3 regions of the Citrobacter freundii ATCC 8090 genome follow, and region 3 is predicted to be linked to each of the others. Evidence: predicted binding sites of a transcription regulator. Region 3 holds the regulator's gene; each other region holds the start of a gene.
What was found. Region 3 encodes sigma-54, which starts transcription at its own class of promoters, with help from an activator protein. Its sites were predicted from a motif close to GTTGGCACANNTTTCGCTNT; they were not measured.

Region 1: the regulator sigma-54 is predicted to act here: its motif matches at 7,230-7,249, upstream of norV (anaerobic nitric oxide reductase flavorubredoxin).
Region 2: the regulator sigma-54 is predicted to act here: its motif matches at 8,335-8,354, upstream of glnA (glutamate--ammonia ligase).

The regions. Positions count from the first base shown of each region.
Region 1 covers NZ_CP049015.1:3,822,555-3,833,581, reverse strand. The annotation lists gene ascF (PTS cellobiose/arbutin/salicin transporter subunit IIBC) at 1-84, opposite strand, end outside; gene G4551_RS18390 (LacI family DNA-binding transcriptional regulator) at 349-1,362, shown strand; gene hydN (electron transport protein HydN) at 1,508-2,053, shown strand; gene hypF (carbamoyltransferase HypF) at 2,197-4,437, shown strand; gene norW (NADH:flavorubredoxin reductase NorW) at 4,599-5,732, opposite strand; gene norV (anaerobic nitric oxide reductase flavorubredoxin) at 5,729-7,183, opposite strand; gene norR (nitric oxide reductase transcriptional regulator NorR) at 7,372-8,892, shown strand; gene gutQ (arabinose-5-phosphate isomerase GutQ) at 8,889-9,854, opposite strand; gene srlR (glucitol operon DNA-binding transcriptional repressor SrlR) at 9,847-10,620, opposite strand; gene gutM (transcriptional regulator GutM) at 10,758-11,027, opposite strand, start outside.
Region 2 covers NZ_CP049015.1:4,798,209-4,809,235, reverse strand. The annotation lists gene polA (DNA polymerase I) at 1-175, shown strand, start outside; gene spfP (small protein SpfP) at 342-389, shown strand; gene yihA (ribosome biogenesis GTP-binding protein YihA/YsxC) at 509-1,141, opposite strand; partial or broken gene G4551_RS23925 (hypothetical protein) at 1,351-1,536, shown strand; gene yihI (Der GTPase-activating protein YihI) at 1,705-2,214, shown strand; gene hemN (oxygen-independent coproporphyrinogen III oxidase) at 2,403-3,776, shown strand; gene G4551_RS23015 (YshB family small membrane protein) at 3,866-3,976, opposite strand; gene glnG (nitrogen regulation protein NR(I)) at 4,088-5,497, opposite strand; gene glnL (nitrogen regulation protein NR(II)) at 5,508-6,557, opposite strand; gene glnA (glutamate--ammonia ligase) at 6,839-8,248, opposite strand; gene typA (ribosome-dependent GTPase TypA) at 8,629-10,452, shown strand; gene G4551_RS22990 (DeoR/GlpR family DNA-binding transcription regulator) at 10,520-11,027, opposite strand, start outside.
Region 3 covers NZ_CP049015.1:4,421,664-4,432,690, forward strand. The annotation lists gene lptA (lipopolysaccharide ABC transporter substrate-binding protein LptA) at 1-65, shown strand, start outside; gene lptB (LPS export ABC transporter ATP-binding protein) at 72-797, shown strand; gene rpoN (RNA polymerase factor sigma-54) at 844-2,277, shown strand; gene hpf (ribosome hibernation promoting factor) at 2,300-2,587, shown strand; gene ptsN (PTS IIA-like nitrogen regulatory protein PtsN) at 2,671-3,162, shown strand; gene rapZ (RNase adapter RapZ) at 3,208-4,062, shown strand; gene npr (PTS phosphocarrier protein NPr) at 4,059-4,331, shown strand; gene mtgA (monofunctional biosynthetic peptidoglycan transglycosylase) at 4,462-5,181, opposite strand; gene elbB (isoprenoid biosynthesis glyoxalase ElbB) at 5,178-5,831, opposite strand; gene arcB (aerobic respiration two-component sensor histidine kinase ArcB) at 6,061-8,397, opposite strand; gene mnmL (tRNA modification radical SAM protein MnmL/YtqA) at 8,593-9,522, opposite strand; gene gltB (glutamate synthase large subunit) at 10,207-11,027, shown strand, end outside.

The DNA.
Region 1 (11,027 bases), 600 kb from region 3:
ACAGTGGGTCACTGCTGTGATGTTGTCGACGCCTCCCAGAGCCGTCACAACGGAGCGCGCCAGCGCTGCATAATTCTTGGACATCGGATTTAATCCTGTTTTATCAGTAGGGTACGTTATGTTTTATCCGTTTACGTTGGGTCGCTTTTCTGGGTTATGAAACGCAGATAGGAAACCGGTTCCACAAAATCATGTTTAAAATATGAGTAATGAGCAAGATTTAATTTTTATCATTTTTTGTAATTGTGACTCCGATCACCAGATGTCAGCGTCTGCGATTTAGCAGCAAGGACAGCGGCGAAATGGTGCAGTACACTGCGTCACATTGAGAGAATAGGGATGAGTAATATGACCACGATGCTGGAGGTGGCGAAGCGTGCCGGGGTGTCGAAAGCGACAGTTTCCCGGGTGCTTTCCGGGAACGGCTACGTCAGCCAGGAGACCAAAGACCGCGTGTTTCAGGCCATTGAAGAGAGTGGTTACCGCCCAAACTTGCTGGCGCGCAGTCTGGCGGCGAAAACCACGCAGACGCTGGGCCTGGTGGTAACAAATACCCTTTATCACGGCGTCTATTTCAGCGAGCTGCTGTTTCATACCGCGCGGATGGCGGAAGATAAAGGACGCCAGTTGTTGCTGGCTGACGGTAAGCATAGCGCTGAGGAAGAGCGCCAGGCGATCCAGTACCTGCTCGACCTGCGCTGTGACGCGATTATGATTTATCCGCGTTTTCTCAGCGTGGATGAGATAGACGATATCATCGATACCCACAGCCAGCCGATTATGGTGCTTAATCGACGCCTGCGGAAAAACAGTAGCCACAGCGTATGGTGTGATCAAAAGCAGACCAGCTTTAACGCCGTTACTCAGCTCATTGCCGCTGGGCATAAAGAGATTGGTTTTATTACCGGCTCGATGGATTCTCCAACAGGCTTGGAGCGACTTTCAGGCTATAAAGACGCGCTGGCACATCATGGTATCGCGCTAAATAATGATCTGATTGTTAAAGGGAAATGGACGCCAGCCTGCGGCGCAGCGGGTGTGGATACTTTGCTTTCGCGCAATGTCAATTTTACCGCGCTGGTGGCCAGTAATGACGATATGGCGATTGGCGCGATGAAGCAGTTGCACGAGCAAGGCGTGAGCGTTCCCGCACAGGTGTCGGTGATTGGCTTTGATGATATCGCCCTCGCGCCATACACTATTCCGGCGCTTTCCAGCGTTAAAATTCCGGTAACAGAAATGATTCAGGAAACGATTGGGCGTCTGATCTTTATGTTGGGTGACGGGGCGTTTAGGCCGCCAAAGACCTTCACCGGTGAACTCATCCAGCGCGACTCAGTTGCGCCGCCCGCTTCGCGCTGACGGCTGTCATTTGTCATCGTCACTAGTGACGATGACACGCCCTTCTTGCGTTCTTCAAAATAAAATTCCTTTAATAACAGCAAATTAAATTCTGGCACGATTTGTGAATGCTTCGGCAGATATTCTGTCATTGCTGGAGAAATTGATGAACCGTTTCATCATTGCAGACGCCAATAAATGCATTGGTTGCCGTACCTGTGAAGTGGCCTGCGTGGTATCCCATCAGGATAACCAGGACTGCGCATCGCTGACCCCTGAAACTTTTTTACCCCGCATTCACGTCATCAAAGGCGTTAATGTCTCCACGGCGACGCTGTGCCGCCAGTGTGAAGACGCGCCGTGCGCTAACGTCTGCCCGAACGGTGCGATCAGCCGCGATAAAGGTTTTGTTCACGTAATGCAGGAACGCTGCATTGGCTGTAAAACTTGCGTTGTGGCTTGTCCTTACGGCGCAATGGAAGTGGTCGTGCGTCCGGTTGTGCGTAACAGCGGCGCGGGTCTGAACGTCCGTGCAGAAAAAGCTGAAGCCAATAAGTGCGACCTGTGCCACCATCGCGAGGCCGGTCCTGCCTGTATGGAAGTGTGCCCGACTCACGCGCTGATTTATGTAGATCGCAATAAGCTTGAGCAACTTAGCGCGGAAAAACGCCGTCGCGCGGCGCTGGATTCCACCGCATCTTTGCTGTTCTGATATCTGAAAATCCGCGTAAAATACGGTAGTACTTATGCCGGATGGCGGCTTCGCCTTATCCGGCCTACTGTTCGCATCCCCGTAGGCCTGATAAGTATCGCGCCATCAGGCTAACCGGGATTGATGACTGCGGGAATAATCTAATGACAATAAACAACCACTCCGGCGTACAGTTGCGTATTCGCGGCAAAGTACAGGGCGTCGGATTTCGCCCCTACGTCTGGCAACTGGCGCAGCGGTTACAACTGCATGGCGATGTGTGTAACGACGGTGACGGTGTGGTTGTGCGCTTACAGGAAGATCCGGCGGTATTTATTGCGCAGTTACATCAACACTGCCCACCGCTGGCGCGCATTGACAGCGTTGAGAGCGAAGCATTCGCCTGGACGCAGCAGCCTGCTGATTTCTCGATTCGTCAAAGTACTGGCGGTACGATGAATACGCAAATCGTTCCGGATGCCGCGACCTGTCCCGAATGCCTTGTTGAAATGAACACCCCCGGCGAACGCCGCTACCGATACCCCTTTATCAACTGCACCCACTGTGGTCCACGCTTTACGATTATCTGCGCCATGCCCTATGACCGCCCGTTCACCGTGATGGCGTCGTTCCCACTCTGTGCGCAATGCGACAAAGAGTATCGTGACCCGTATGATCGTCGCTTCCATGCCCAGCCCGTTGCCTGTCCGGTGTGCGGCCCTCATCTTGAGTGGTTCAGCACGGATGATCGGGCGGAGAAAGAAGAGGCGCTGCAGGCGGCGGTATCGCGACTGAAAGCAGGCGGTATTGTGGCGGTTAAAGGCATTGGTGGGTTTCATCTGGTGTGCGATGCGCGCAATGATGACGCCGTCGCGCTGCTCAGGCTGCGTAAACACCGTCCGGCGAAACCGCTGGCGGTAATGCTGCCAGGTGATGACGGACTGCCCGAACCTGCTCGTCGTTTGCTGACTACACCTGCTGCGCCGATCGTGCTGGTGCAGAAACGCTATGTCGCTGCATTGAGCGAGGGCATTGCGCCAGGGTTAACGGAAGTGGGCGTCATGCTGCCCGCGAATCCATTGCAGCATTTGCTCTTACAAGAGATGAATTGTCCACTGGTGATGACCTCCGGCAACCTCAGCGGCAGGCCTCCGGCCATTACCAACGCCCAGGCGCTGGAAGATTTAAGTGCGATTGCTGATGGTTTCCTGCTGCATAACCGCGAAATTGTGCAGCGGATGGATGACTCCGTGGTGCGTGATAGCGGGGAAATGCTGCGTCGTTCCCGGGGTTACGTGCCGGATGCGGTCGCGCTGCCGCCAGGATTTCGCGACGTGCCGCCGATGCTGTGCTTAGGCGCGGATCTGAAAAATACCTTCTGCCTGGTGCGTGGCGAACAGGCGGTTATCAGCCAGCATTTAGGCGATCTCAGCGATGACGGCATTCAGCAGCAGTGGCGTGATGCGCTACGCCTGATCCAGAATATTTATGATTTTACGCCACTGCGTATCGTGCATGATGCCCACCCTGGCTATGTTTCCAGCCAGTGGGCCAGCGAAATGAATCTGCCAACCGAAACGGTACTGCATCACCATGCGCATGCCGCTGCATGTCTTGCCGAGCACGGCTGGCCGCTCGATGGCGGCGATGTGATTGCTCTGACGCTGGACGGCATTGGTATGGGGGAAAATGGCGAGCTGTGGGGCGGCGAATGTCTGCGGGTCAACTATCGTGAATGCGAACACCTTGGCGGCTTACCGGCGGTAGCGCTGGCGGGTGGCGATCTGGCGGCAAAACAGCCATGGCGCAATCTGCTCGCGCAGTGCCTGCGTTTTGTTCCTGACTGGCAGCGTTACCCGGAAACATCGGGGCTACAGCATCAAAACTGGAACGTACTGGCGCGCGCCATCGAGCGGGGAATCAATGCCCCGCTGGCATCGTCGTGCGGACGACTGTTTGATGCGGTTGCCGCCGCGTTGCATTGTGCGCCGGAATCGTTGAGTTATGAAGGTGAGGCGGCCTGTGCGCTGGAGGCGCTGGCATCGCAGTGTGCAGGTGTTGATCACCCTGTTACGGTGCCGTTTAATGGCAATCAACTGGACTTAGCAATTTTTTGGCAGCAATGGCTGACCTGGCAGACCGCCCCTGCAGAAAGAGCGTGGGCGTTTCACGACGCGCTGGCGTGTGGTTTTGCCACGCTGATGCGTGAGCAGGCCGAAGCGCGCGGAATTAAAACGTTAGTATTCAGCGGTGGCGTGATGCATAACCGCTTATTGTCGGCCCGTCTGGCGTTTTATCTGCGTGATTTTACCTTACTGTTCCCGCAGCGTTTACCGGCGGGCGACGGCGGGTTGTCATTGGGACAGGGCGTGATTGCCGCGGCGCGGGTGTTGACGCAAAAATAAAAAAAGCCCCGGGACTGGCGGGGCAAGAAAAACATGTCGGGGCATACCGACAAGTGGCAACGCACATCCATGTGCGTGAGGTTAATAAATCAGTAGCAGCGTTGCCGGGCAAAGTCGTAGGCCGGATAAGACGCGAAGTGGCGCCATCCGGCATCACAGACTTACACGGGCAACGTTTTCAGCAGCGCAAAGGCCTCTTTCATGCGGTCTTCACTGACGACAAACGCACACAGCTGGCCTTCGTCGTTCATCCCTCTTGCGACCATCCCCTGTGCTTCGGCGGCGATGTGCCAGTTCAGATCGCGGCGCTGGGTTTCCCCGGCCAAATGTAAAGGCAGTTCTGGCGTTTTGACTTTTACCAGCATGGCTGGAAGTTTCAATGGCGCATTGCCGCCGAGCAGGTTTTTCGCCAGATACATGGCGCTCAGCTGAATCGGCTGCAGGAACGGGAGCACCTGACCGTTAATCTCCGCACAGTCGCCGAGAGCATAAATGTCCGGGTGGCTGGTTTGCAGGTAGCTGTCGACGCAGACACCACGATTGATGTTCAATCCGGCGCGACGCGCCAGTGCGGTTTCCGGGCGCAGGCCGGTGGCGGCAATCACTGCATCGACTTCTACGTTGCGGCTACGATCGAGCGTGGCGCGAATACCGGTGCTGGTTTTCTCCAGACTCTGGAGCTGTGATTTCAGCAGCAGGTGTACGCCCATATCGGTCAGACGATGCTGTAAGCGACTGCTGACTTCCGGCGGCATCAGCGAAGCCAGAATGCTGGCGGCGTTGTCGATAAGCGTTACCGCTTTACCGGCACGACAAAAATCCATCGCCAGTTCACTACCAATCAAGCCGCCGCCGACAATCAGCACCCGCTGGGCGTCACGCAGTTGCGTTTCACAAGCGCGATACTCTTGTTGGCTGTTTAACGTGAGCATTAACTCACGTCCGGTAACCGGCGGTACAAAGGCTGAAGCGCCCGTCGCCAGCACCAGCTTGTCATACTGCCACTGCTTGTCCTGACTTTTCACTACGTGGGCATCGGCGTCGATGTCGGTTACCCAGGTATGTGGAAACAGGCGCAAATTAAACTGTTCGGCAAACTCCCCCGCCGACTGGCGGGTGAGGTCGTCTGCACGCTGTGACTGACTGATAACATGGCTGAGATCGGGCTTGTTGTACTCATCCATGCTGTCCGCGGCAATCAAGGTCAGCGGAACATTCGCATCCTGCTTACGGATATTTTTGACTAACTGGCGGGCGGCGAAGCCCGAACCAATGATGACAATGCCGTGACTCATTTTGCCTCCGTTGCCAGTACGTCGAAGACGTCTTTACCTAGTGAGCATTCCGGGCACAGGAAGTTGTCCGGAACTTCGCTCCATGGCGTACCCGGTGCAACGTCCTGCAACGGTTCGCCTTTCGCCGGATCGTAAATCCACTGGCACACGCTGCACTGCATGCTTGGACCAAGATCGGCGGCAGCCGCAGCCGCAGCGGCACACGCACAGGCTTCTTCCTGGGCGATGGCTTTCACGGTTGTTTCCGGCAATGGAGCCAGCGCCCACTGACGCGCGATTTCACGGCCGTGCTGGCGGCACAGTTCCAGTGCATCCAGGTCCGGACGCCATTTCGCTTTCAGGCTCAGTGACATCTCGAAACCTGCATCCTGCAAACGCGTGGACAAACGGTCTACTGCACCGCCGCTCCAGCCGTGCGAGCCAAAGGCGCTGGCACGCTTGTTACGAAAACGCAGGCCAGTCATCTCTTCCACCAGACCGGCAATTTTCGGCATCATCACGTTGTTCATTGTGGAAGTCCCGACCAGCACGCCTTTAGAGCGGAAGACGTTGGTCAAAACTTCGTTTTTGTCGCTACGGGCGACGTTAAAGATTTTTACCGCTACATTCGGGTCGACTTCGTTGATGCCCTGGGCAATCGCGTCCGCCATCATGCGGGTGTTGTTGGACATGGTGTCGTAGAAAATGGTGATGCGGTCTTCCTGATAATCCGCCGCCCATTTCAGGTACAGCTCAACGATTTGTGTCGGGTTGTCGCGCCATACCACGCCATGGGAAGTGGCAATCATATCGACCGGCAGGTTGAAGCCGAGGATCTCAGTAATTTTCGGTGTAACCAGACGGCTGAATGGCGTCAGGATGTTGGCGTAGTAACGCTGGCACTGTTCGAACAGTTCAGTCTGGTCAACTTCGTCGTTAAACAGACGTTCGTCGCAGTAGTGCTGACCGAAGGCGTCGTTACTGAACAGCACCGCATCGCCGGTCATGTAGGTCATCATACTGTCCGGCCAGTGCAGCATCGGCGTTTCAACGAAGATCAGCTGCTTGCCGTTACCAATGTCCAGCGAATCACCGGTTTTCACTACGTTAAAGTTCCATTCCGGGTGATGGTGGTGCCCGTTGATAGAGTCAATGGCGTTGGCGGTGCAGTAAATCGGCGTGTCCGGGATGCAGGACATCAGCTCGGTCAGCGCCCCGGCATGGTCTTCTTCAGCGTGGTTAATGATGATGTAGTCGATATCCGCGAGGTCAATTTCACTGCGCAGGTTCTGCACGAATTCACGACTAAACTTGTGGTCTACTGTATCGATCAGGACATTTTTTTCTTCACGGATGAGATAGCTGTTGTAGCTGCTGCCGCGCAGCGTTTTGTATTCAGTTCCGTGGAAATCACGCACTTCCCAGTCACGTTGGCCAACCCAATGAATGTTATTTTTAACCAGAATAGACATAACAACCTCAATTAATTCAGCGTTTTTCAAAAAAGATGCTTTGCTAATTGCAGGTTGCGTGCCAACTTTTTATTTGTTTGATTTTAAAGGATTAGTTGTTTTGCCACCTATAAGGTGGTAGTCAAAGTGACTATATGTTTTATTGTCAATATGACAATATGAATTGTCAAAATGACAATGAGGTAGCCATGAGCTTTTCCGTAGACGTGCTGGCGGGCATCGCCATTGAATTACAAAGCGGTATTGGGCATCAGGACCGTTTTCAACGACTGATAACCACCTTGCGTCAGGTGCTGGAGTGCGACGCGTCGGCACTGCTGCGCTACGAGTCGCGACAGTTTATTCCGCTGGCGATCGATGGGCTGGCGCAGGATGTTCTCGGCAGACGCTTTACTCTGGAAGGGCATCCGCGTCTGGAGGCGATTGCCCGCGCCGGGGACGTGGTTCGTTTCCCTGCCGACAGCGATTTGCCAGACCCGTATGATGGTCTGATTCCGGGGCAGGAGAGTCTGAAGGTGCATGCCTGTATTGGACTGCCGTTGTTCGCCGGTCAAAATTTGATTGGTGCGTTAACCCTGGATGGCATGGAGCCCGATCAGTTCGATGTTTTCAGCGATGAGGAGCTTAGGCTGATTGCCGCGCTGGCGGCTGGCGCATTGAGCAATGCGTTGCTGATTGAACAGCTGGAAAGCCAGAATATGCTGCCAGGTTCGTCAACCAACTTTGAGCAGGTGACGGAAACCCAGATGATTGGCCTGTCGCCCAATATGATGCAGTTGAAAAAAGAGATTGAGATTGTGGCGGGGTCCGATCTCAACGTGCTGATTAGCGGTGAAACGGGAACCGGGAAGGAGCTGGTGGCTAAAGCTATCCATGAAGGTTCGCCGCGCGCGGTGAATCCACTGGTGTATCTGAACTGCGCGGCGTTGCCGGAAAGCGTTGCCGAAAGTGAACTGTTTGGTCACGTAAAAGGCGCGTTTACCGGGGCTATCAGCAATCGTAGCGGTAAGTTTGAAATGGCCGACAATGGGACGCTATTTCTCGACGAGATAGGCGAACTCTCGCTGGCGCTACAGGCTAAGCTGCTGCGCGTATTGCAGTACGGTGATATTCAGCGCGTAGGTGACGATCGCAGCTTGCGCGTGGATGTGCGAGTGCTGGCGGCGACGAACCGTGATTTACGCGAAGAGGTGTTGGCTGGGAATTTCCGTGCGGATTTGTTCCACCGGCTGAGCGTCTTTCCCCTTTCGGTACCGCCTCTTCGTGAACGCGGTGAAGACGTGGTGCTACTGGCAGGCTATTTTTGCGAGCAATGTCGGCTGCGGCTGGGACTGTCCCGCGTGGTGTTAAGCCCCGGTGCGCGTAGCCATCTGTTGAGCTACGCCTGGCCCGGGAATGTGCGCGAGCTGGAACATGCCATTCACCGCGCGGTGGTTCTGGCAAGGGCGACCAGAGCAGGGGATGAAGTGGTGCTGGAGACGCAGCATTTTGCCCTGCAGGATGAAGCGCCAGTAACACCGGCGGCGGAAGTTGTTGCGGAGATCCCACAGCATCACAACCTGCGTGAAGCAACAGAGTCGTTCCAGCGGGAGATGATCCGCCGGGCGCTGGCACAAAATAACCATAGTTGGGCGGCAAGTGCGCGGGCGCTGGAAACAGACGTCGCCAACCTGCACCGGCTGGCGAAGCGTCTGGGGTTGAAGGATTAGATAATACCGGCCTGATAGAAATCCTGTAGGTTGATAGCACCGGTGAGTTTACCGTTTTCATCGACCACCGGGGCGGCAGTGATTTTGCGCTTCATCAGGATCTCTTTGGCGTCAATCGCGCGGCTCTGCGCCTGCAGCGTAATGCCATTCTGGGTCATTGCTTCGCTAACCTGAGTGGTGAGCGCTCCGCCGCCAACCAGCCAGCGGCGCAGGTCGCCGTCGGTAAAGACCCCTTTCACCAGTGACTGGTCGTCGCAGACCGCGACCAGGCCAAGACCCGTGCGGCTGAGCTCCAGCATCGCGTCCATGACGCTGGTGGTAAGTGTCACCTGCGGGATGGCATCGTCACGGCGCATCAGATGATGCACTTTATTTAACAGACGAGCGCCCAGCGCACCTGCCGGATGCGAGCGGGCAAAATCTTCCTCGTTAAAGCCGCGCGCCTGCATTACGGCGATTGCCAGCGCATCGCCCATCATCAACGTATTTACGGTACTGGACGTCGGTGCCAGGCGCATCGGACAGGCTTCGCGCTCAACGGAAATATCCAGCACGGCTTTGGCGGCCAGGCCTAACGGTGAGGTCGGTTTTCCGGTCATTGCCAGCAGGGCGACGGATTTGTCTTCCAGGCGCGGAATGATGAGATCCAGCTCTTTCGCACCGCCGGAGTAGGAGATAAACAGCATGACATCACGGCTTTCGATCATCCCTAAGTCACCGTGCAGCGCTTCCGCCGGATGCACAAAAAAGGCAGGCGTGCCGGTACTGGCGAGGGTCGCCGCAATTTTTTTGCCAATATGACCTGATTTACCAATACCGGAGACAATGACTTTGCCTTCACAGTGGATGATAGTATTGGCGGCGCGGACAAAATCATCGCCCAGTCGCTCAGGCAAACGGCTGGCTTCCTGTAGTTCCAGCATTAACGTCTGACGGCCCGCGTTCAGTAGTGCATCACTCATTGGTTTCTCCGGTTATGATCACTTCAATCCCTTTTGCTTCCAGCGCCTGACGAAATGCAGGGTCGATACCTGCATCGGTAATCAGCTTGTCGACGCTTTCCAGACTGCATACAACATTAGGACTTTTGCGCCCAAATTTTGACGAGTCAGCCATCAGAATCACTTCGCGAGCGGCATTACACATCGCTTTACTGACGCTAAACACCTCATTAAAAGTGGTCACGCCGGCATTGAGGTCAATGCCGTCGGTGCCCATGAAGAGTTTATCAAAGCTGAACTGCTCAAAGGCGTTTTCTGCCAGCTGACCGTGAAATGACGCAGATTTTTTGCGAAAGGTCCCGCCCGGCATCAGGATGGTTTGCTCGTTGTCCAGTTCCGAAAGAGCGTTAACAATGTGCAGACTGTTGGTCATGACGGTGATATTGCTAAAGCGCGTGAGCATCGGCACCATCTGCAGTACGGTGCTGCCTGCATCCAGAATAATAGAGTCGCCATCGTGTATAAAACGGACGGCAGCTTCGGCAATCTGCTCTTTTTTATGCGTATTAATTAGCGTTTTGTGATCGATTGGCGGATCGGATTCGTCTTTATTTAATACCACGCCGCCATAGGTACGAATGACGGTTCCGGCGTTCTCCAGAATGACCAGGTCTTTGCGAATGGTCGTGCCAGTCGTGTCAAAGTAGTGGGCCAGTTCTTCAACCGAGCATTTTCCCTGCTTTTGCAGGTGCTCCAATATGGCAGCCTGACGCTGACGAGGTTTCATAGGCGTGATTACCCTGACTTATGTATTTACCCGTCATACTTCAAGCTGCATGTGCGTTGGTCTTCCTGCAACTCGAATTATTTGGGGTATAGGTTGCAAAATGATAATTTCGCAAGCTATTAGCATTCACAACGAAATTACCCATGTTTCAGTTTAAGCGCCAATGATAGTGCATTCTGTGCTAACGGATCATGGGGAAAGATCACATCAGGCTGTAAATCATCAAGATGTTTGCCGGTTATCGTGGCAATTTTGCCGGGTCTGGCGAATACCGTAAGACCTTTCATAAATAACGTGTCGGTCACCCGCTGCTGCTCATTTAGCGCGATGGCGACTACCACGCGCGGTTTAAAACGCCCACCGGAGCGACCAACACCAACCCGACCCTGTTGGCAAAGCCTATCAAA
Region 2 (11,027 bases), 380 kb from region 3:
ACCGCGTGTGCGTATGATCATGCAGGTACACGATGAACTGGTGTTTGAGGTGCATAAAGATGACCTCGAAAGCGTCTCTAAAAAGATCCACCAACTGATGGAAAACGAGACCCAGATTGACGTGCCGTTGCTGGTGGAAGTCGGTAGTGGCGAAAACTGGGATCAGGCGCACTAAGGGTTTACTGAATAACGGCTCTTTTTCGTAACTAAGCAACATAAGAGAGAGCTTTTTGTGATGTCCATTAGAATTCCCTATGTAAGGAATGAAAAAAAATTACAAAAAGTGCTTTCTGAGCTGCTCAAAAAAGAGTAAAGTTATTCTCGTAGGGTACAGAGGTAAGATGTTCTATCTTTCAGACCTTTTACTTCACGTAATCGGATTTGGCTGAATATTTTAGCCGCCCCAGTCAGTAATGACTGGGGCGTTTTTTATTGTGCGAAAGAAAAGTTTTGTACATGCTGTAGGCCGGATAAGACGCGCAGCGGCGCCATCCGGCAATACGGTGGGTTATTCCCCGTCCTGCATCTCTTCAATCGGTGCCAGTTCACTAAACCAGCTATCCAGTTTTTGCCGCAGTTTGTCCACACCCAGCTTTTTCAGCGATGAGAATGCTTCTACCTGCACATCACCGTTAAATGCCAGTACGGCTTCGCGTACCATATTCAACTGCGCTTTGCGTGCACCGCTGGCCAGCTTATCTGCTTTAGTCAGCAGTACCAGAACCTGAACGTTGCTCTCAACCGCCCACAGGATCATCTGTTGATCGAGATCTTTTAACGGATGACGAATATCCATCAGTACCACCAGACCTTGCAGGCTCTGACGTTTTTCCAGATATTCAGCCAGCGCGCGCTGCCATTTGCGCTTCATCTCTTCTGGAACTTCGGCATAACCGTATCCTGGCAAATCGACCAGGCGTTTGCCGTCAACGACTTCAAACAGGTTGATGAGCTGAGTACGACCTGGCGTTTTAGATGTACGCGCCAGACCCTTTTGATTCGTCAGGGTATTTAGCGCACTGGATTTGCCTGCGTTGGAACGGCCAGCAAAAGCCACTTCTATACCCGTGTCGGAAGGTAAGTGGCGAATATCAGGCGCACTCATCACAAAGTGCGTCTGTTGATAATTCAAGTTAGTCAAAGCAGTCCTCTCCATCAATCAGGGCTTTGCAGCGATTATACCTGAACCCCAGCAAAAGGCTGGTTTTTCGACGAGTGGGCTGTGTGAGTAAAAACCACGCGCTTTGTGAGACATTGCCGACAGTTTCTATACGAGATGACAGAGTAGAAAATGACAGAACTAAAATAAATCATAGAGTTACATTTGGGCGCTATTCTTAAAATCAGAAATTGTTACCCAGGTTACTTGTACGTTTAAACCAAAACGGTAAAGTAGCGTCCATAGCGAGGAAGCTGACAGGATAGACGACTCAGGATGAGGGTCAGGAGCGCCAGGAGGCGAAGACACAGGATTGTCAGGAAGACAAACGTCCGGAGACGTTAGTAAAAGGAAATGGAAACAACACGGAATGTTAGAGGCTAAGGGAAAAACAGGGTGTGTTGATAGCCAACAGGGATTGTAGAGCCCGTAAGGGTTGAGAGTCAGGAAAAAAGGCGACAGATTACTCTGTCGCCTTTTTTCTTTATTTCTGCTAGATTCCGGCGCAATTATATACTGAATAAAACAGCCAAAGACGAATCATGATGAAACCAACTTCTACACCACGCGGTAAAGGTCCTGCAAAAGCGCGTCGTAAAACACGCGAAGAAATTAACCAGGAAGCTCGCGACCGTAAGCGCCAGAAAAAACACCGTGGTCATGCGGCAGGTAGCCGTGCGTCCGGTAGCGAAGGCGCATCTGGTGGCGGAAACCAAAATAAGCAAAAAGATCCTCGTATTGGCAGCAAAACCCCCATTCCATTGGGCGTGACCGAAAAAGTCACCAAACAGCACAAACCGAAGAGTGAGAAACCTATGCTTTCACCACAGGCTGAGTTGGATTTACTGGAAACGGATGAGCGCCTGGATGCGCTGCTGGAGCGTCTTGAAGCAGGAGAGACCCTGAGCGCGGAAGATCAGTCCTGGGTTGATGCCAAGCTGGACCGCATTGATGAGCTGATGCAAAAGCTGGGTCTTTCTTACGATGACGAGGAAGAAGAGGAAGAAGAAGAAAAGCAGGAAGACATGATGCGCCTGCTGAAAGGCGGCAACTAACGGTTTTACACCGTGGGTCTTCCCGTCCTGCTTATAACCCTTCCGGTTATATGTTATCTGGTGTGGTTATTCGTTAAACTACAGCGGTTGTCGCGGCGACAGAAGTGGCTGCGCAACCGACTTATCACCCGTACTGGGGTTAAGTCGGTACGCCGTACCCGCCAGAGACGCCATCGGAAGGAGTGAGCATGTCAGAGCAGTTTATAGACTGGGACCTGGCCCTGATCCAGAAATATAACTATTCCGGGCCACGATATACCTCGTACCCGACCGCGCTGGAGTTTTCTGAAGACTACGGCACTGAAGCATTTCTAAAGGCCGTGACGCGTTATCCTGAGCGTCCTCTCTCGCTGTACGTTCACATCCCGTTCTGCCACAAGCTGTGTTATTTCTGTGGCTGTAACAAGGTCGTGACTCGCCAGCAGCATAAAGCCGATCAATACCTCGATGTCTTAGAACAAGAAATTATTCATCGCGCACCGCTGTTTGCCGGACGTCATGTCAGTCAGCTGCACTGGGGCGGCGGCACGCCAACGTATCTGAATAAAGCGCAAATCAGCCGTTTGATGTCGCTGCTGCGTGGCAACTTTAACTTTAACGACGACGCCGAAATCTCGATCGAAGTGGATCCGCGTGAAATTGAGCTGGATGTGCTCGATCATTTACGCGCTGAAGGTTTTAACCGCCTGAGCATGGGGGTGCAGGACTTCAATAAAGAAGTTCAGCGCCTGGTGAACCGTGAGCAGGATGAGGAGTTTATCTTTGCGCTGCTGAATCATGCGCGTGAGATTGGCTTTACCTCAACGAATATCGATCTGATTTATGGTTTGCCAAAACAGACGCCGGAAAGTTTCGCCTTTACCCTGAAACGCGTTGCTGAGCTGAATCCAGACCGACTGAGCGTCTTCAACTACGCGCACCTGCCGACGCTGTTTGCCGCTCAGCGCAAGATTAAAGACGCCGACCTGCCCAGCGCGCAGCAGAAGCTGAATATCCTGCAGGAAACCATTTCTTCACTGACCGAAACCGGTTATCAGTTCATTGGTATGGATCACTTTGCTCGGCCGGATGATGAGCTGGCGATTGCTCAACGCAAGGGGGTGCTGCATCGTAATTTCCAGGGTTATACCACCCAGGGTGATACCGATCTGCTGGGAATGGGCGTGTCAGCCATTAGTATGATTGGTGACAACTACGCGCAGAACCAGAAAGAGCTGAAGCGCTATTATCAGCAGGTAGACGAGCAGGGGAACGCACTGTGGCGCGGAATTGCCCTGACCCGCGATGACTGCATTCGTCGTGATGTTATTAAGCTCCTGATCTGTAACTTCCGCCTCGACTATGCCGCTGTGGAACAGCAATGGGCTCTGAACTTCGCTGACTATTTTGCCGAAGACCTGAAACTGCTGGCACCGCTGGCGAAAGATGGGCTGGTGGATGTGGATGAGAAGGGGATTCAGGTTACGCCGAAGGGGCGCCTGTTGATCCGTAATATTTGCATGTGCTTTGATGCCTATCTGCGGCAGAAAGCACGCATGCAGCAGTTCTCCCGCGTCATTTAACCGGGTTACCCGGTGGCGCTACGCTTACCGGGCCTACACGTCGCAATAATCTGTAGGCCGGATAAGCGTTAGCGCCATCCGGCGCGCCTTCAGCTGAACAGCCCAACCAGCGCCGCACACAGCACTGCGGCAACCGCAGTTTGTGGCGTATGGCTTTCGACCGCACCGCTCGACAGTAGATTAATCATTGATTCCAGCATGATGACTTTCCCCGTTTGCCGGGCACGATCATACTTAACTCATCGGAACAGTAAAGCGCAAAATAGCAGCAATTTGCGCTCAATTATCAATCTTTACACAGTGACGAATCGTCACTCCATTCCGAGTTCTTTTAACTTACGCGTCAAGGTATTACGGCCCCAGCCAAGCAGGCGTGCGGCTTCCTGTTTGTGCCCCTGGGTATGACGTAGCGCGGTGGTCAACAGCGTGCGCTCCATTTCAGGTTGAGCCTCAGAAAGCAGGTTTTGATGACCGGAACGCAAGGCCCGGTCTGCCCACTGTGCCAACAGGGTTGCCCAGCTGTCTGGCTGCATATGGGACGGTGCGTCAGGCACGGTGGTTTCAAACAGCTCGGCTGGTAAGTCCTGAATCAGTACTTCCTGCCCGGCGGCCATGACGGTTAACCAGCGGCAGGTGTTCTCAAGCTGACGCACGTTACCCGGCCAGGCCAGACGGGTCAGCGCCGCCTCGGTCTCCGGGTGTAATTGTTTGGCTTCAACCCCCAGTTCGTGCGCGGCCTCCTGCAGGAAATGGCGCGCCAGACGTGGGATATCTTCCCGACGTTCACGCAGCGGCGGCAAATGCACGCGGATGACGTTCAGACGATGGAATAAGTCTTCGCGGAATTTGCCTTCCTGTACGCGTAGTTCCAGATTCTGGTGCGTGGCGGCGATAATACGTACGTCCACCTTCACGGGCGCATAGCCGCCAACGCGATAAAACTGTCCATCGGCTAATACGCGCAATAAACGCGTTTGCACGTCCAGCGGCATATCGCCAATTTCATCGAGGAACAGCGTACCGCCGTCAGCCTGTTCAAAGCGCCCCTGGCGAATCGTATTCGCCCCGGTAAATGCCCCTTTTTCATGACCAAACAGCTCAGATTCGATCAAATCTTTCGGAATAGCCGCCATGTTCAGGGCGATAAACGGCGCTTTGACGCGCGGGCTATGACGGTGCAACGCATGGGCGACCAGCTCTTTACCGGTCCCGGACTCCCCGTTAATCAATACGCTGATTGACGATCGGGACAGGCGGCCAATAATGCGAAAGACGTCCTGCATTGCCGGCGCTTCGCCGATGATGTCAGTTGTTGGGCCGTTTATCTGAACATTGCGCGGCTGCTGCTGTTCCTGATAATGGCTGATGGCACGTTCGACCAGCGCCACGGCTTCATCAATATCAAAAGGTTTGGGCAGATAATCAAACGCCCCTTGCTGATAGGCGCTGACGGCAGCATCCAGATCGGAGTGCGCGGTCATTATGATGACCGGAAGCATCGGATGCCGCTGTTTAATCTGTTTTAACAGCGTCAGACCGTCCATGCCCGGCATGCGAATATCCGACAACAGTACGTCAGGCGTTTTGCTGGCCAGCGCGTCCAGCACCTCTTTACCACTTTCAAATGTGGTACAGCTTAGCCCTGCCCCTGCGAGCGCACGTTCAAGCACCCAACGGATGGAACTATCGTCATCAACGACCCAGACTATTCCTCGTTGCATAAACGTCACCTTATTTCCTGATAGGCAGGTAAACCGAGAACTCGGTATGACCCGGCCAACTGGTAAATTCAATTTTGCCGGAATGTTGATCAATTAAATTGCGGGCGATGGATAATCCAAGCCCGGTACCGCCTTCGCGACCGCTGACCATTGGGTAGAACAGCGTGTCCTGCAAATGCGAGGGAATACCCGGACCGTTGTCCTCAACATCAATCCGTGCCGCCAGGCGATAACGTACACCGTGCAGCGTGAGCTGAAACGCGGTGCGGGTACGCAGAATGATCTCACCGCCTTCCGCTCCCAGCGCCTGCAAAGCATTGCGCACGATGTTTAACAGAACCTGCTCGATCTGGTCCGGGTCGTGCAGTAATTCGGGCAGACTCGGGTCGTAATCACGAATCAGCGTGACGTTTTCCGGGAGCTCCATTGAGACCAGCGCCACCACGCGCTCCGCCACCTTGTGAATACTTTCCGTGACATGCATGCCAGGCTGTTGTGGTCCCAGCAGACGGTCGACCAGATTACGCAGGCGGTCGGCCTGCTCAATAATGACTTTGGTATATTCGGTCAGCGCCGGGTCCGGAAGCGCTTTGCTGAGTAGCTGCGCTGCGCCGCGTAATCCACCTAAAGGGTTCTTGATTTCGTGCGCCAGACCGCGCACCAGATCGCGGGCGGCAATCTGCTGGGCGTGCTGAAGCTGCTCCTGACTCAGACGGCGCTGGTTATCCATTGGCGCCATCTCCAGCAGGATAAGGCCATCAGGCAGCCTCTGAGCGGTCACTGAGAGGATATGTGAGTGGCTGTCTATCACCAGCGTCACTTCGTTATCCGTAAAGCCCTGGCCTGCTTCCAGGCTCTCTCGCATCAGTCCGATGTTTAAGGAGAAATAACTCAACAGATCGGGAAGCGGTGTACCAAACAGTTTGCGGGAGCTTTGGGCGAGCAGCTGCTGTGCCGCCGGGTTGGCGTAATGTACCGCCAGCTCATCGTCGACGAGTAAGATGCTGTTGATTAAAGAATTGAGGATCTGCCCAGCATCGGGCAGCGTGCCGGTTGCCATTCAGCAGTCTCCTGAAAAGTGTTGCACCAATTTAGTGCATTATAGCTTTTTACATCAAAAAAGCGCGAGAAAGCAGGTTGTTAGTGGAGAAAAAAGCCCATCCTGGGATGGGCTACAGATGACTGGCAAACGCAGATGCCGGATGGCGGCTTTGCTTTATCCGGCCTACAAGGTGATGTTACCGGTAGGCCTGATAAGCTTGCGCCATCAGGCGTCTTATCATTCGCCATCGATCTCAAGCCTGCCTGAGCAGGCTAAAATTTCCACGGCAACTCAAACGATTAAACGCTGTAGTACAGCTCAAACTCTACCGGGTGCGGAGTCATACGCACACGGTCATCTTCTTCGCGACGCAGCGTAATATACGCATCGATCGCTTCATTGGTGAACACGCCGCCTGCAGTCAGGAACTCACGGTCCAGATCCAGTTCTTTCAGTGCTTCTTCCAGAGAACCAGCAACCTGTGGGATCTCTTTCGCTTCTTCCGGCGGCAGGTCGTACAGGTTTTTGTCCATGGCTTCGCCCGGGTGGATCTTGTTCTTGATACCGTCAAGACCAGCCATCAGCAGTGCTGCGAAGCACAGGTACGGGTTAGCAGCCGGGTCCGGGAAACGCACTTCAATACGACGCGCTTTCGGAGAAGCAACAACCGGAATACGGATAGAAGCAGAACGGTTACGGGCAGAGTAAGCCAGCATTACCGGCGCTTCGTAGCCTGGGACCAGACGCTTATAGGAGTTGGTGGTCGGGTTAGCCAGGGCGTTGATCGCTTTAGCGTGCTTGATTACACCGCCGATGTAGAACAGCGCCTGCTCAGACAGACCCGCATATTTGTCGCCAGAGAACAGGTTTACGCCGTTCTTGGACAGGGACATGTGGCAGTGCATACCGGAACCGTTATCACCGAACATCGGTTTTGGCATAAAGGTCGCGGTTTTACCGAAACGGTGCGCAACGTTGTGCACGACGTATTTGTAGATCTGAATTTCGTCCGCTTTTTTGGTCATGGTGTTAAAGCGGGTCGCGATTTCGTTCTGGCCAGCGGTCGCCACTTCGTGGTGATGCGCTTCAACAACCAGGCCCATCTCTTCCATGATCAGACACATGGTAGAACGGATGTCCTGAGAAGAATCTACCGGAGGAACCGGGAAGTAACCGCCTTTCACACCAGGACGGTGACCTTTGTTACCACCTTCGTATTTGGTGGAGGAGTTCCATGCGCCTTCGATGTCATCGATTGCCACGTGGGAACCGGAAATAGACGCGCCGAAACGGATGTCGTCAAACAGGAAGAATTCTGGCTCTGGTCCGAACAGAACGGTGTCTGCGATGCCGGTAGAACGCAGATACTCTTCAGCGCGTTTTGCGATGGAGCGCGGGTCGCGGTCATAGCCCTGCAGTGTACCAGGTTCCAGGATATCGCAACGGATGATCAGAGTGGACTCTTCATAGAACGGGTCGATGAGTGCAGTAGACGCATCTGGCATCAGAACCATGTCTGATTCGTTAATGCCTTTCCAGCCACCGATTGAGGAGCCGTCAAACATTTTGCCTTCTTCAAAGAATTCGGCATTTACCTGATGAGCAGGAATAGTGACGTGCTGTTCTTTACCTTTGGTATCAGTGAAGCGCAAATCAACAAACTTCACTTCGTGTTCGTTCAGCATCGTCAAAACGTGTTCAGCGGACATACTTACTCTCCCGGATTGGTCATGGTCGTCGTGGTAACGAAGTCTTCAATTCTGCAAAAAATTGGCCGTGTCGCCGTAAAAAATATAAAGCGAAATCTGTGCCAACTTTTAAATTGCCCCTAAAAGGCGTTATCATGCGCACTATCGTGCAAAGGGGCTGCACCATGAAGGTTGTATCGCACCATTATAGTGCTTTAATGTGAACATTAAGCACCATATTGGTGCAAAGCATGTCAGATTACCCCTTTTAACGCTCCGTGAATGTGATCACAAAGAAACTCTGCAATACTTGTTTGCGGAGGATGTTTGTGATCCTGTTTTGTACTGCGATTAATCCGTGTACAATAACGCGCTATTTCTAAAATGCCTGAGGCAAAGTTGTGATCGAAAATTTGCGTAACATCGCCATCATCGCGCACGTAGACCATGGTAAAACGACCCTGGTAGACAAGCTGCTCCAACAATCCGGTACGTTCGATGCACGTGCTGAAACCCAAGAGCGCGTGATGGACTCCAACGATTTGGAGAAAGAGCGTGGGATTACCATCCTCGCTAAAAACACCGCTATCAAATGGAATGACTACCGCATCAACATCGTTGATACCCCGGGGCACGCCGACTTCGGTGGTGAAGTTGAACGTGTAATGTCCATGGTCGACTCCGTGCTGCTGGTGGTGGATGCAATGGATGGTCCGATGCCGCAGACGCGCTTCGTGACCAAAAAAGCCTTTGCCCATGGCTTGAAGCCAATTGTTGTTATCAACAAAGTTGACCGTCCTGGCGCGCGTCCTGACTGGGTTGTTGATCAGGTATTCGACCTGTTCGTTAACCTCGACGCTACCGACGAACAGCTGGACTTCCCGATCGTTTACGCTTCCGCGCTGAACGGTATCGCAGGTCTGGATCACGAAGATATGGCTGAAGACATGACTCCGCTGTATCAGACTATCGTTGATCGTGTACCGGCTCCGAACGTAGATCTTGATGGCCCGCTGCAGATGCAAATCTCTCAGCTGGACTACAACAACTACGTTGGCGTAATCGGCATCGGCCGCATTAAACGCGGTAAAGTTAAACCGAACCAGCAGATCACTATCATTGATAGCGAAGGCAAAACCCGTAACGGTAAAGTCGGTAAAGTTCTGACTCATCTGGGTCTGGAACGTATCGAGAGCGATATTGCCGAAGCCGGCGATATCATCGCGATCACCGGTCTGGGCGAACTGAACATCTCCGACACCATCTGCGATCCGCAGAACGTCGAAGCGCTGCCGGCTCTGTCCGTTGATGAACCGACCGTAACCATGTTCTTCTGCGTAAACACCTCTCCGTTCTGTGGTAAAGAAGGTAAATATGTTACCTCTCGTCAGATCCTTGACCGCCTGAACAAAGAGCTGGTGCACAACGTTGCGCTGCGCGTTGAAGAAACCGAAGATGCGGATGCGTTCCGCGTATCCGGTCGTGGTGAGCTGCACCTGTCTGTTCTGATTGAAAACATGCGTCGTGAAGGTTTCGAAATGGCGGTTTCCCGTCCGAAAGTTATCTTCCGCGAAATCGATGGCCGTAAACAAGAGCCGTTCGAAAACGTAACGTTGGACGTCGAAGAGCAGCATCAGGGTTCTGTCATGCAGGCTCTGGGTGAGCGTAAAGGCGACCTGAAAAACATGAATCCAGATGGCAAAGGCCGCGTACGTCTTGACTACGTGATCCCAAGCCGTGGTCTGATCGGCTTCCGTTCAGAATTCATGACCATGACTTCCGGTACCGGTCTGCTGTACTCCACATTCAGCCACTACGACGATGTTCGTGCGGGTGATGTGGGTCAGCGTCAGAACGGCGTACTGATCTCTAACGGCCAGGGCAAAGCAGTTGCGTTCGCACTGTTCAGCCTGCAGGACCGCGGTAAGCTGTTCCTGGGTCACGGTGCTGAAGTTTACGAAGGCCAGATCATCGGTATTCACAGCCGCTCTAACGACCTGACTGTAAACTGCCTGACCGGTAAGAAACTGACCAACATGCGTGCGTCCGGTACTGACGAAGCAACGGTTCTGGTTCCGCCGGTTAAGATGACTCTGGAGCAGGCTCTGGAATTCATCGATGACGACGAACTGGTAGAAGTTACTCCAACCTCTATCCGTATTCGTAAGCGTCACCTGACTGAAAACGATCGTCGCCGTGCAATGCGTGGCGCGAAAGAAGAGTAATTAACGCTCTTTCTCAGGTAAGCATAAAAAAGCCGCTGATTATCAGCGGCTTTTTTTATCTAAAAGATCAGGTCGTTTCCTTCTCTGCAATGACTAGCTCAATATTTTCTAAATCAAGCAATTGTTTGAATGAATTTGGTGGCTGGGAATCGGTAAAAAATGCCCGAATTTTACGCATATTACCGATGGATACAGCGGCTGAGGCAGTAAACTTAGTATGATCAGCAACTAACAGCGTATTACGTGCATGCTTAATCATCGTTTTGGCGACAAGCGCTTCGTTAACGTCAAATTCCAATAGGGTGCCGTCTTCCTCAATGGCACCAATACTAGTAATCAAATAGTCGGCTCTGAATCCTTCAATAAAGTTCACTGCTCCTGGACCAACAATACCGCCATTATGAGCACGTAGCGTTCCACCGGGCACCATGACCTCAAGATCTTGATTCTTATATAAGATCTGTGCAACACGAAGACTGTTAGTAATGATGCGGAGATCCCGGCGGTTCAGCAAAGCTCGTGCGACGGCTTCCACCGTTGTACCAATGGTAATAAATACCGTACAGCGTTCAGGA
Region 3 (11,027 bases):
CCGTTCTGGTTCCGTCGCAGTTGCAGGACAAAAACAAGGCTCCGGCAGAGAAAAAAGGTAACTGATTCGTTATGGCAACATTAACTGCAAAGAACCTTGCAAAAGCCTATAAAGGCCGTCGTGTGGTGGAAGATGTCAGTCTGACCGTCAACTCCGGGGAGATCGTCGGTCTGCTCGGTCCTAACGGTGCAGGCAAGACAACAACCTTTTACATGGTGGTCGGCATTGTCCCGCGCGATGCGGGTAACATTATCATTGATGACGAAGACATCAGCCTGCTGCCTCTGCATGCGCGCGCGCGTCGCGGCATCGGCTACTTACCGCAGGAAGCATCGATTTTCCGTCGCCTGAGCGTGTTTGATAACCTGATGGCGGTACTGCAAATTCGTGACGATCTGACCAGCGAGCAGCGGGAAGATCGCGCCAACGAGCTGATGGAAGAATTCCACATCGAGCACCTGCGTGACAGTATGGGGCAGTCGCTCTCCGGTGGTGAACGACGCCGCGTGGAGATCGCCCGCGCACTGGCCGCTAATCCGAAATTTATCCTGCTGGATGAACCGTTTGCCGGTGTTGACCCGATTTCCGTTATTGATATCAAACGGATCATCGAACACCTGCGCGACAGCGGCCTTGGCGTGCTGATTACCGACCATAACGTCCGCGAAACGCTGGCAGTGTGTGAGCGCGCCTATATCGTGAGTCAGGGGCACCTGATCGCGCACGGCACGCCAACAGAAATACTGCAGGATGAGCACGTTAAGCGCGTATACCTTGGGGAAGACTTCAGACTCTGATAGGGTAGAAGACTTCACGTCACCGCAGGAGAAAACAACTCTGAACATGAAGCAAGGTTTGCAACTCAGGCTTAGCCAACAACTGGCGATGACGCCTCAGCTACAACAGGCTATCCGTCTGTTGCAGCTGTCCACGCTGGAACTTCAGCAAGAACTTCAGCAAGCGCTGGAAAGTAACCCACTGCTCGAGCAAACCGATCTTCACGACGAAATTGATACCCAGGAAAAACAGGACAGCGAAACCCTCGACACCGCCGATGCTCTCGAACAAAAAGAGATGCCTGAGGAGCTGCCACTTGATGCCAGTTGGGATGAAATTTACACCGCCGGGACGCCTTCGGGCACCAGCGGAGATTACATCGACGACGAGCTGCCTGTGTATCAGGGTGAGACCACGCAATCACTACAGGATTACCTGATGTGGCAAGTGGAACTGACCCCGTTCTCGGATACCGATCGCGCCATTGCGACATCCATTGTGGATGCGGTAGACGAAACCGGTTATCTCACCGTGACCCTGGACGATATTCTCGAAAGCATGGGCGATGACGACGTCGGTATGGACGAAATCGAAGCCGTGCTTAAACGCGTTCAGCGCTTTGATCCCGTAGGCGTGGCCGCCAAAGATCTCCGCGACTGCTTACTGATCCAACTTTCGCAGTTTGATAAAGCCACACCGTGGCTGGAAGAAGCGCGCCTGATCATCAGCGATCATCTCGATCTGTTAGCCAACCATGACTTCCGCACGCTGATGCGCGTGACCCGACTGAAAGAAGACGTGCTAAAAGAAGCCGTCAATCTTATTCAGTCACTGGATCCAAGGCCTGGGCAGTCGATCCAGACTGGCGAACCAGAATACGTTATTCCGGATGTGCTGGTGCGTAAGCATAACGATCGCTGGGTGGTCGAACTCAACAGCGACAGCATCCCACGACTGCAGATTAACCAGCACTACGCCGCTATGTGCAATAGCGCGCGCAACGATGCCGACAGTCAGTTTATCCGTAGCAATCTACAGGATGCGAAGTGGCTGATTAAAAGCCTGGAAAGCCGCAATGATACACTGCTGCGCGTAAGTCGTTGCATCGTTGAACAACAGCAAGCCTTCTTTGAGCAAGGCGAAGAGTTTATGAAACCGATGGTGCTGGCGGATATCGCCCAGGCCGTCGAGATGCACGAATCGACCATTTCCCGTGTGACCACGCAAAAGTATCTGCACAGTCCGCGCGGCATTTTTGAATTGAAGTATTTCTTTTCCAGTCACGTTAATACTGAAGGTGGAGGCGAAGCCTCATCCACGGCGATCCGTGCGCTGGTGAAGAAATTAATTGCTGCGGAAAACCCCGCGAAACCACTGAGTGACAGCAAGTTAACCTCTATGCTGTCAGAACAGGGTATCATGGTGGCACGCCGCACCGTTGCGAAGTACCGAGAGTCTTTATCCATTCCGCCGTCTAACCAGCGCAAACAGCTGGTCTGACCCAACCGATAAGGAAGACACTATGCAGCTCAACATCACTGGAAACAACGTCGAAATCACTGAAGCCCTGCGCGATTTTGTTAATACAAAATTTGCCAAGCTTGAACAATATTTCGACCGGATTAATCAGGTCTATATTGTGTTGAAAGTGGAGAAGGTTACACATATCTCGGATGCAACGCTGCATGTGAACGGTGGCGAAATTCATGCCAGCGCGGAAGGTCAGGATATGTACGCAGCCATTGACGGTTTAATTGATAAACTGGCTCGGCAGTTAACAAAACATAAAGATAAACTGAAACAGCACTAACTTGTCCGGGCAGTTAGCGGGTGCAGGACGGCCTGTTGTGTAGCACAACAGGCCATTTGTACAGTTAGCGCTTAGGTGAAATTATGACAAATAACGATACGACTCTACAACTGAGCACTGTTCTTAACCAGGAATGTACACGCGCAGGTGTTCACTGCCAAAGCAAGAAACGCGCACTGGAAATCATTAGTGAACTGGCGGCAAAACAGCTCAGCTTGCCTTCTCAGGTGGTATTTGAGGCCATTCTGACGCGTGAAAAAATGGGCAGTACCGGCATCGGTAATGGTATTGCTATCCCGCATGGAAAGCTGGAAGAAGACACGATGCGCGCGGTTGGTGTGTTTGTGCAACTTGAAACGCCTATCGCCTTCGACGCTATTGATAATCAGCCAGTCGATCTGCTGTTCGCCCTGCTGGTTCCGGCGGACCAAACCAAGACGCATTTGCATACGTTGTCACTGGTCGCAAAACGTCTGGCGGATAAAACCATCTGTCGTCGTCTGCGCGCCGCACAGAGTGACCAGGAGTTGTATCAAATCATCACGGACACCGAAGGTGGACAGGATGAAGCATAACAACCCAATGGCATCCTTTTTTGTCGTTGTGAGGAGAAACAGTACATGGTACTGATGATCGTCAGCGGCCGTTCAGGGTCAGGTAAATCTGTCGCTCTGCGTGCGCTGGAAGATATGGGTTTTTACTGCGTGGATAACCTTCCCGTAGTGCTGTTGCCCGATCTGGCTCGTACTCTGGCCGATCGCCAGATTTCTGCGGCCGTCAGCATTGATGTGCGCAACATGCCTGAGTCCCCGGAGATTTTCGAGCAGGCAATGAACAATCTGCCTGAAGGCTTCTCACCACAGCTGCTGTTCCTTGATGCTGACCGTAACACGCTGATTCGTCGCTACAGTGACACGCGTCGCCTGCACCCACTCTCCAGCAAGAACTTGTCTCTGGAAAGCGCTATCGATAAGGAAAGCGATTTGCTTGAGCCTTTGCGCTCTCGCGCTGACCTGATCGTTGATACCTCCGAAATGTCCGTACACGAACTGGCGGAAATGTTGCGTACCCGACTGTTGGGCAAACGTGAACGTGAATTGACGATGGTTTTCGAATCCTTTGGTTTCAAACACGGTATCCCGATTGACGCGGATTACGTCTTTGACGTGCGCTTCCTGCCTAACCCGCACTGGGATCCGAAGCTGCGCCCAATGACCGGTCTTGACCGCCCCGTCGCCGCGTTCCTCGACAGGCACACAGAAGTACACAATTTTATCTACCAGACGCGCAGCTATCTTGAGCTATGGTTACCCATGCTGGAGACCAACAACCGTAGCTATCTCACCGTAGCCATCGGTTGTACCGGCGGGAAGCACCGTTCGGTGTATATTGCAGAGCAGCTGGCAGACTACTTCCGCTCACGCGGTAAAAACGTGCAGTCACGCCATCGTACGCTGGAAAAACGTAAATCATGACCGTGAAGCAAACCGTTGAAATCACTAATAAGCTGGGCATGCATGCCCGTCCAGCTATGAAACTGTTTGAATTGATGCAGGGTTTCGAAGCAGAAGTTTTGCTGCGTAATGATGAAGGAACGGAAGCCGAGGCCAACAGCGTTATCGCTCTGCTGATGCTGGATTCAGCCAAAGGGCGTCAGATAGAAGTTGAAGCCACGGGTCCGCAGGAAGTTGAAGCCCTTGCCGCAGTGGTTGCCCTGTTTAATTCAGGTTTTGATGAAGATTAGTCAAGTGGTTTTAACACGTAGCCAGTAGGTCGGATAAGGCGTTTACGCCGCATCCGGCAATGCCATTGTGTCGTATTGTGCCTGATGCGCTGCACTTAAATCAGGCCAACAAAAACAGCGACAGTAGCGACTAATACAACTTATTTTCCCGCATAAACGACTCACCGCCTAACTGGCGCATTTGACGCATGATCCACGCCTGGCGGCTACGCACATAACCAGAAGGCGCATTCGCTTTAAAACGCAAAGGATTAGGTAATACCGCCGCCAGCAAGGCCGCTTCAGACAGACTCAACCGACTGGCAGGCTTATGGAAATAGCGCTGCGCCGCCGCCTCCACGCCAAAAATCCCATCGCCAAACTCAGCGATATTCAGGTAAACGGTCAGAATACGTTTCTTGCTCCAGACGGTTTCCATACCCAGCGTTAGCCCGGCTTCAAGACCTTTACGTACCCAGCTACGTCCATCCCACAGAAAGAGGTTTTTCGCCGTCTGTTGCGATAACGTCGACGCCCCGCGAATACGGTTTTCATTGCGTTCATTGTGTGCCAGCGCTTTCTCTATGGCGGAGACATCGAATCCCCAGTGCTCGGGAAACTTCTGGTCCTCCGCGGCAATGACGGCCAGTCCCATCCAAGGTGAAATCTCGTCCATGCTCACCCAGTCTGAGTGCGCCACATAACCAAAATCACCGGACAGCCATGCGCCCAGTTGCCGTTCAACCATCACCGCCGAGAAAGGTACAGGCATCACGCTGAAAAGTGCGATGCCTCCGCCCCAGAATACGCCGAGGACAATGACCGCCCGCAGAAAGATACGTCGCAGAAAGGCGGTAACTCCTGTTCTCATTCAGCCAGCACCAGCACACGCGATACCAGTTTATCGATGCCACTCGCAGCCTGAGCAATGTCCTGCGCCAGCATATAGGCGGGCGTGGTGACGATTTTATTGTCTTCATCGACGACAATGTCATCAACCGGACAAGGCACATGTTCAGCGCCCATCTCTTCCAGCACCTCTGCCGTATCGATATCAGTACCGATGGTCAGACGCAGCGGGAAATCAAAAATTTTAGGTAACATAGCGGGCGCAATGCACATAAATCCCAGCGGCTTACCCGCCTGATGCATGGCCACCGCCAGCGCGGCTAAGTCGCTATCAACCCGGCATTCGCTGCCCTGACTGGCAAAATTGCTCAGATTTTTGGCCGCACCAAACCCGCCCGGCACGATCAACGCATCCAGTTCCGCTGAGACTGCCTGAGCGAGCGGGCGAATTTCACCGCGTGTTATACGTGCGGCTTCAATCAGTACATTACGCGTTTCCAGCATCGGCTCGCCGGTCAGATGGTTAATCACATCCGCTTGCTGTTTATCCGGAGCAAAGCAGACGGCCTGAGCGCCGTTGCGGGCAATGGCCAGAAGCGTGAGAACAGTTTCATGGATCTCTGCACCGTCATACACGCCGCATCCACTGAGCACTACACCCACTTTTTTCATCGTGATACTCCTTTCTCAACTGGCTGAAACATATTAGTTATTATGATTTAAATGCTACGCTTCACACATTTAACTGATTCATGTAACAAATTATTTAAGATTTGCTATCTTAACTGCGTGCGGCCTGAAAATTAGGGCTGCGCCCTTGTAAACAATGATAATAATTTACGGCGCAGCCACGATTTCCCTGGTGTTGGCGCAGTATTCGCGCACCCCGGTCAAGCCGGGGTCATTTTTTTTCCACGCTCGCCACCCAGGCTTTTAATACCGCCACGTCGTGCTGCCACTCCTGCTTCATCTCTTCAATCCATTCAGCAACGTTATCTTCCCAGGCGGGAAGGTCCGGAGACTGGATTTGCTGACCTAACTGTTGCAGGTGACGCAGCCCCACAGAACCTGCTGCGCCTTTAATTTTATGACCTTCCTCAACCACGCCTTTTTTATCCCGTGCGGTCAAGTTTGACTCCAGCACGCTCAAATATCCCGGCATCATCTTCTCAAACACCGCCAGCCCGTCGGTAATTAACTTCGGTCCCACCAGCTCGAGGTATTGTTCCAACATAGGAATATCTAACAGCGCTTGCGATTTACTGCTTTCTTCAGATGTCACAGTGCTCTCCTCTTCGTTTCTGGTATCCCAGTATTTTTTGATCATGGCGGTTAGCGCCGGAACCGACAGCGGCTTACTCAGCACGTCATCCATTCCCGCGTCCAAATACTCTTTTTTATCTTTCAGTACGTTGGCGGTGAGTGCAACTAGCGGCGGAAGGTCCTCACGAGCGTATTTTTGCGTGAGCTCCCGCGAGATATCCAGACCGGTCATATCCGGTAGCTGAATATCCAGCAGCACCAGGTCATATTCACCCGGCGTAAACATTTCCAGCGCGGCTTTCCCGGTCATCGCGACATCCACGCTGTTGCCTAATTTTTCCAGCACGGAACGCGCAACAATAACGTTTAGTTCAATGTCTTCCACCAGCAGCACATTCAGGGCTGGCAGCGGCATGTCATCGTCTTCAAAGGCGTCTTCAATCTCTTCCGCTACCGCAGGCGCATGTACGGTCAGCGTAAAGATGGAGCCTTTACCTGCCTGGCTGGAAACCGTAATATCGCCGCCCATATTTTTCGCCAGACGCTTCGACACGGCCAAACCAATCCCGGTTCCTGTGGCCGGTTTACCGCCGTTGCTGTCCTTCACCTGATAATACATGGCGAAGATTTTATCCTGCTCATCCTGCGGAATGCCGATCCCAGAATCTTCAACCTCGAAATGCAGCATATCGCCTTGGTCATAGCGCGCCCGCACGGTCACCTGTCCCTGCTGAGTGAACTTCACGGCGTTGCTGATCAGATTCCACAGAATCTGGCGCAAACGCGTGCCGTCGGTAATGACCTTATGCGGTAGCGGTAACGTTGGCTCAAGTACAAAACGCAGCCCTTTTTGCTGCGCCTGCAGGCCAGAAAGGTTTTCCAGATCCGCCATAAAGCTGGTGAAATCAACAGGCTGGTTATCGAGCTGGACTTTACGTCGCTCCATCTTATCCATATCTATGATATCGTTGAAAATATTCCCCAGCGTCACGGCAGAGACATGGATGGTTTTCAGGTATTTTTCCTGCTCAGCGGTCAGGTCTGTATCCAACAGGATCCGGCTTAAGCCGACAATGCCGTTAAGCGGAGTGCGCAGCTCGTGGCTGATGGTGGAAATGAAGGTGGTCTTATCACGGCTGGCACGTTCAAGCGCGTCCTGATAGCGCTTACGCTCGGTAATATCGCGCCCAAAACCCATCAGGCCATGTCGCTTACCTACGCGGTCATAGTACGGCACTTTACGAATTTCAAAGCAGGCTTTGCGCCCGTCCGGGTAGTCCAGCCACTGTTCGTAGGTGAGTGAGACGTTATGACGGAATACCTTCTCGTCGGTTTCAATTACCTTTTCAGCCGCTTCAGGAGAGTAAACGTCAGCCGGTTTTAAGTTCACCAGCTGCTTTTCGCTTTTGCCAGTCAGCAGTTCCATGGCACGGTTACAGCCGGAAAATTCTTTATCTTCATTGCGATAAAAAACCAGATCCGGCGAGGCATCAAGGAAAGAGCGTAAAAAGGAAGACTGTTGCTCGAGCTGGATCTGCGCTTCTTCGCGCTCTTTGATTTCAACCTTCAGTTGCTCGAACGTTTCCTGGCGCTCCGCTTCGGCTTTTTCGCGCTCAACAATTTCCTGATTGAGCTGGGCTATATTATCTTTCAATTGCACATTGAGCTTGAGATCGCGCTCGCGCATCTCTTCCAGCTTTTGTACCAGTCGTGACAGGCGTTGCCGGGACTCTTCCAGTTGCTCCACCACCACTGACAGGAAATAGACAGCCCAAGGGGTAATTAACAGACCAAAAAAGATAGAACGGATAACATCAATGCTTTCTACCTGGCCATGCAGCACCATGGTGACAGCCATCTGCACCACAATTGCCAACACGACCAGAGCCAGCGCCAACAGCAGCGAAAAGCGCACCAGACCCAACTTCATCATTAGGTCGACGTAATATTGCGCCAGCATACGGATTTGCTTCATAGAGGGTTCCTTCACGACAACTTGGCACAATAATACTCAATTCTTGGCGTGACGTTTGAGAATGTGCAAGAAATGCGGAGGTTATCAGTGAAATGACCGTAGAAGGTTAATCGTAGGCCTAATAAGCGAAGCGCCATCAGGCAAGCAGGCGCAGATTGCCGGATGTCGGCTTTACCTTATCCGGCCTACGGAGGGTTAGATCCCCGGCTGCACCCATGGCGTACCCAGCGCCGAGCCTTGCACGCCGTGCTCGTTAAGGTACTTATCCAGTTCAACCATCCCAGTCCAGCGATTTTCACACCATAGCGGTGCTAACAGCGTTGGGCGACGCGCGCTGGCGGAAATGCGATGATAAATCACCTCTGGCGGCGTATGGCGGATCATCTCCCCGGCGGTAACCGTATAATCGTCCAGTTCAATTCCGTTCAGCCGCCCGGCTTCCCAGGCTTTCGCCATCGTACTGCCTTTCACAATATGCAGCGGATGCAGCTTAATACCGTCGACACCCGTCTCCACCACACGCTCCATGGTTTGTAGGCATTCTGCCTGCCCTTCTCCCGGCAGACCGACAATCAGGTGCGAACAGACTTTCAGCCCGCGTTCACGCGCCAGTCGCGTGGTGTTCTGGTAGCAGGCAAAATCATGACCGCGGTTAATACGGTGCAGGGTTTTGTCATGTGCGGTTTGCAGACCAAGTTCCAGCCATACCTCATAACCCAGGTCTTTATACTCGCAAAGCAGATCGAGTACCGCATCCGGCACGCAGTCGGGGCGCGTCCCAACGCATAACCCGACGATACTGGCCTGGCTGACCGCCTGCTGATACATCGACCGCAGCACCTGTACTTCAGCAAAGGTGCTGGTATAGGCCTGGAAATAGGCCAGATAGCGTCTGGCGCGATTGACCAATTGCGCCTGATGCTCAAGCTGCTCGGCAATGGAATGATGCTGCTGAGTTTCATCGGCAAACGAGGCGACATTACAGAAAGTACATCCGCCACGTCCGATGGTGCCATCACGATTTGGACAGCTAAAGCCGCCGTGCAGCGTGAGTTTATGAACCTTTTGCCCATAACGGCGAGAAAGATCCCCACCAAACATATTGACTAATTTCTGTAACTGCATAATCTGGTAGACCGCGCCTTGAAAAGAGGCCAAAGCCTGCCATTTTTTGCCCCAGTCGGCGATGACCTGGATCAATCGCCCTGGCGAGCCTTTATTTATTGCATAACAAATCAAAATAATTGAAATTTCATTCACTCAAAATTTAATTACTTTTCCTTATATTCAGCGGTTTTTTTTATCTTCTTATACTCTCAGCGTAAAAACAGTATCTTTAAGACGCCTGAACTCTAAAAACCAGCATAAAATGCCAGTCATCTCGATAAATAAAGGGAGGACGAGGGATATCCAGCCTTTCTGACAGTGAGACAGATCACACTTCCTGGGGGATTCCCCTTAGGTTAAATCAATGTAAAAAATCCTTTTATTTCAATATTTTCATAAAGTTAATTGCCCTATAGCACATTTTTGCATAAATAAGATTGCCATTTGACCTGTGTGTGGATTCCCGATAACTTGGAAATCCGCTGGAAGCTTTCTGGATGAGCAGTCTGCTCATCATATTTATGCAGTAATTGAGATTCCCTCTGAAGCAAGTCCTCAAACTTGTTTGACCTGTGCGAAAAGGATAAAGAGGGCGAATGCGAGGTAAGCGTATGACACGCAAACCCCGTCGCCATGCTCTTGGTGTGCCCGTGCGCAACGGTCCAGATGGGAATCCCTCAGAGCCTGGGGAGGTTCACTGATATGTTGTACGATAAATCCCTTGAGAGGGATAACTGTGGTTTCGGCCTGATCGCCCACATAGAAGGCGAACCTAGCCACAAGGTAGTGCGTACCGCCATACACGCACTGGCCCGTATGCAGCACCGTGGCGCAATTCTTGCCGATGGAAAAACCGGCGATGGTTGCGGCCTGCTGTTACAAAAACCTGACCGCTTTTTCCGCATCGTGGCGCAAGAGCGCGGCTGGCGTTTAGCCAAAAACTACGCCGTCGGCATGATCTTTTTAAATAAAGACCCTGAGCTGGCTGCGGCTTCTCGTCGCATTGTTGAAGAAGAATTACAGCAGGAAACCCTGTCGATTGTCGGCTGGCGCGACGTGCCGACCAACGAAGGTGTTCTCGGTGAAATTGCGCTCTCCTCCCTGCCTCGTATCGAGCAAATTTTTGTTAACGCCCCTGCGGGCTGGCGTCCGCGTGATATGGAGCGTCGCCTGTTCATCGCGCGTCGTCGTATCGAAAAACGCCTCCTGCAAGACAAAGATTTCTACGTCTGTAGCTTGTCGAATCTGGTCAATATCTATAAAGGTCTGTGTATGCCGGCGGATCTGCCGCGCTTCTACCTGGACCTGGCAGACCTGCGTCTGGAATCGGCCATCTGCCTGTTCCACCAGCGCTTCTCCACCAACACCGTACCGCGCTGGCCGCTGGCGCAGCCGTTCCGCTATCTGGCGCACAACGGTGAAATCAACACCATCACCGGCAACCGCCAATGGGCGCGCGCCCGTACCTATAAGTTCCAGACCCCGTTGATCCCGGATCTGCACGACGCCGCGCCGTTTGTTAA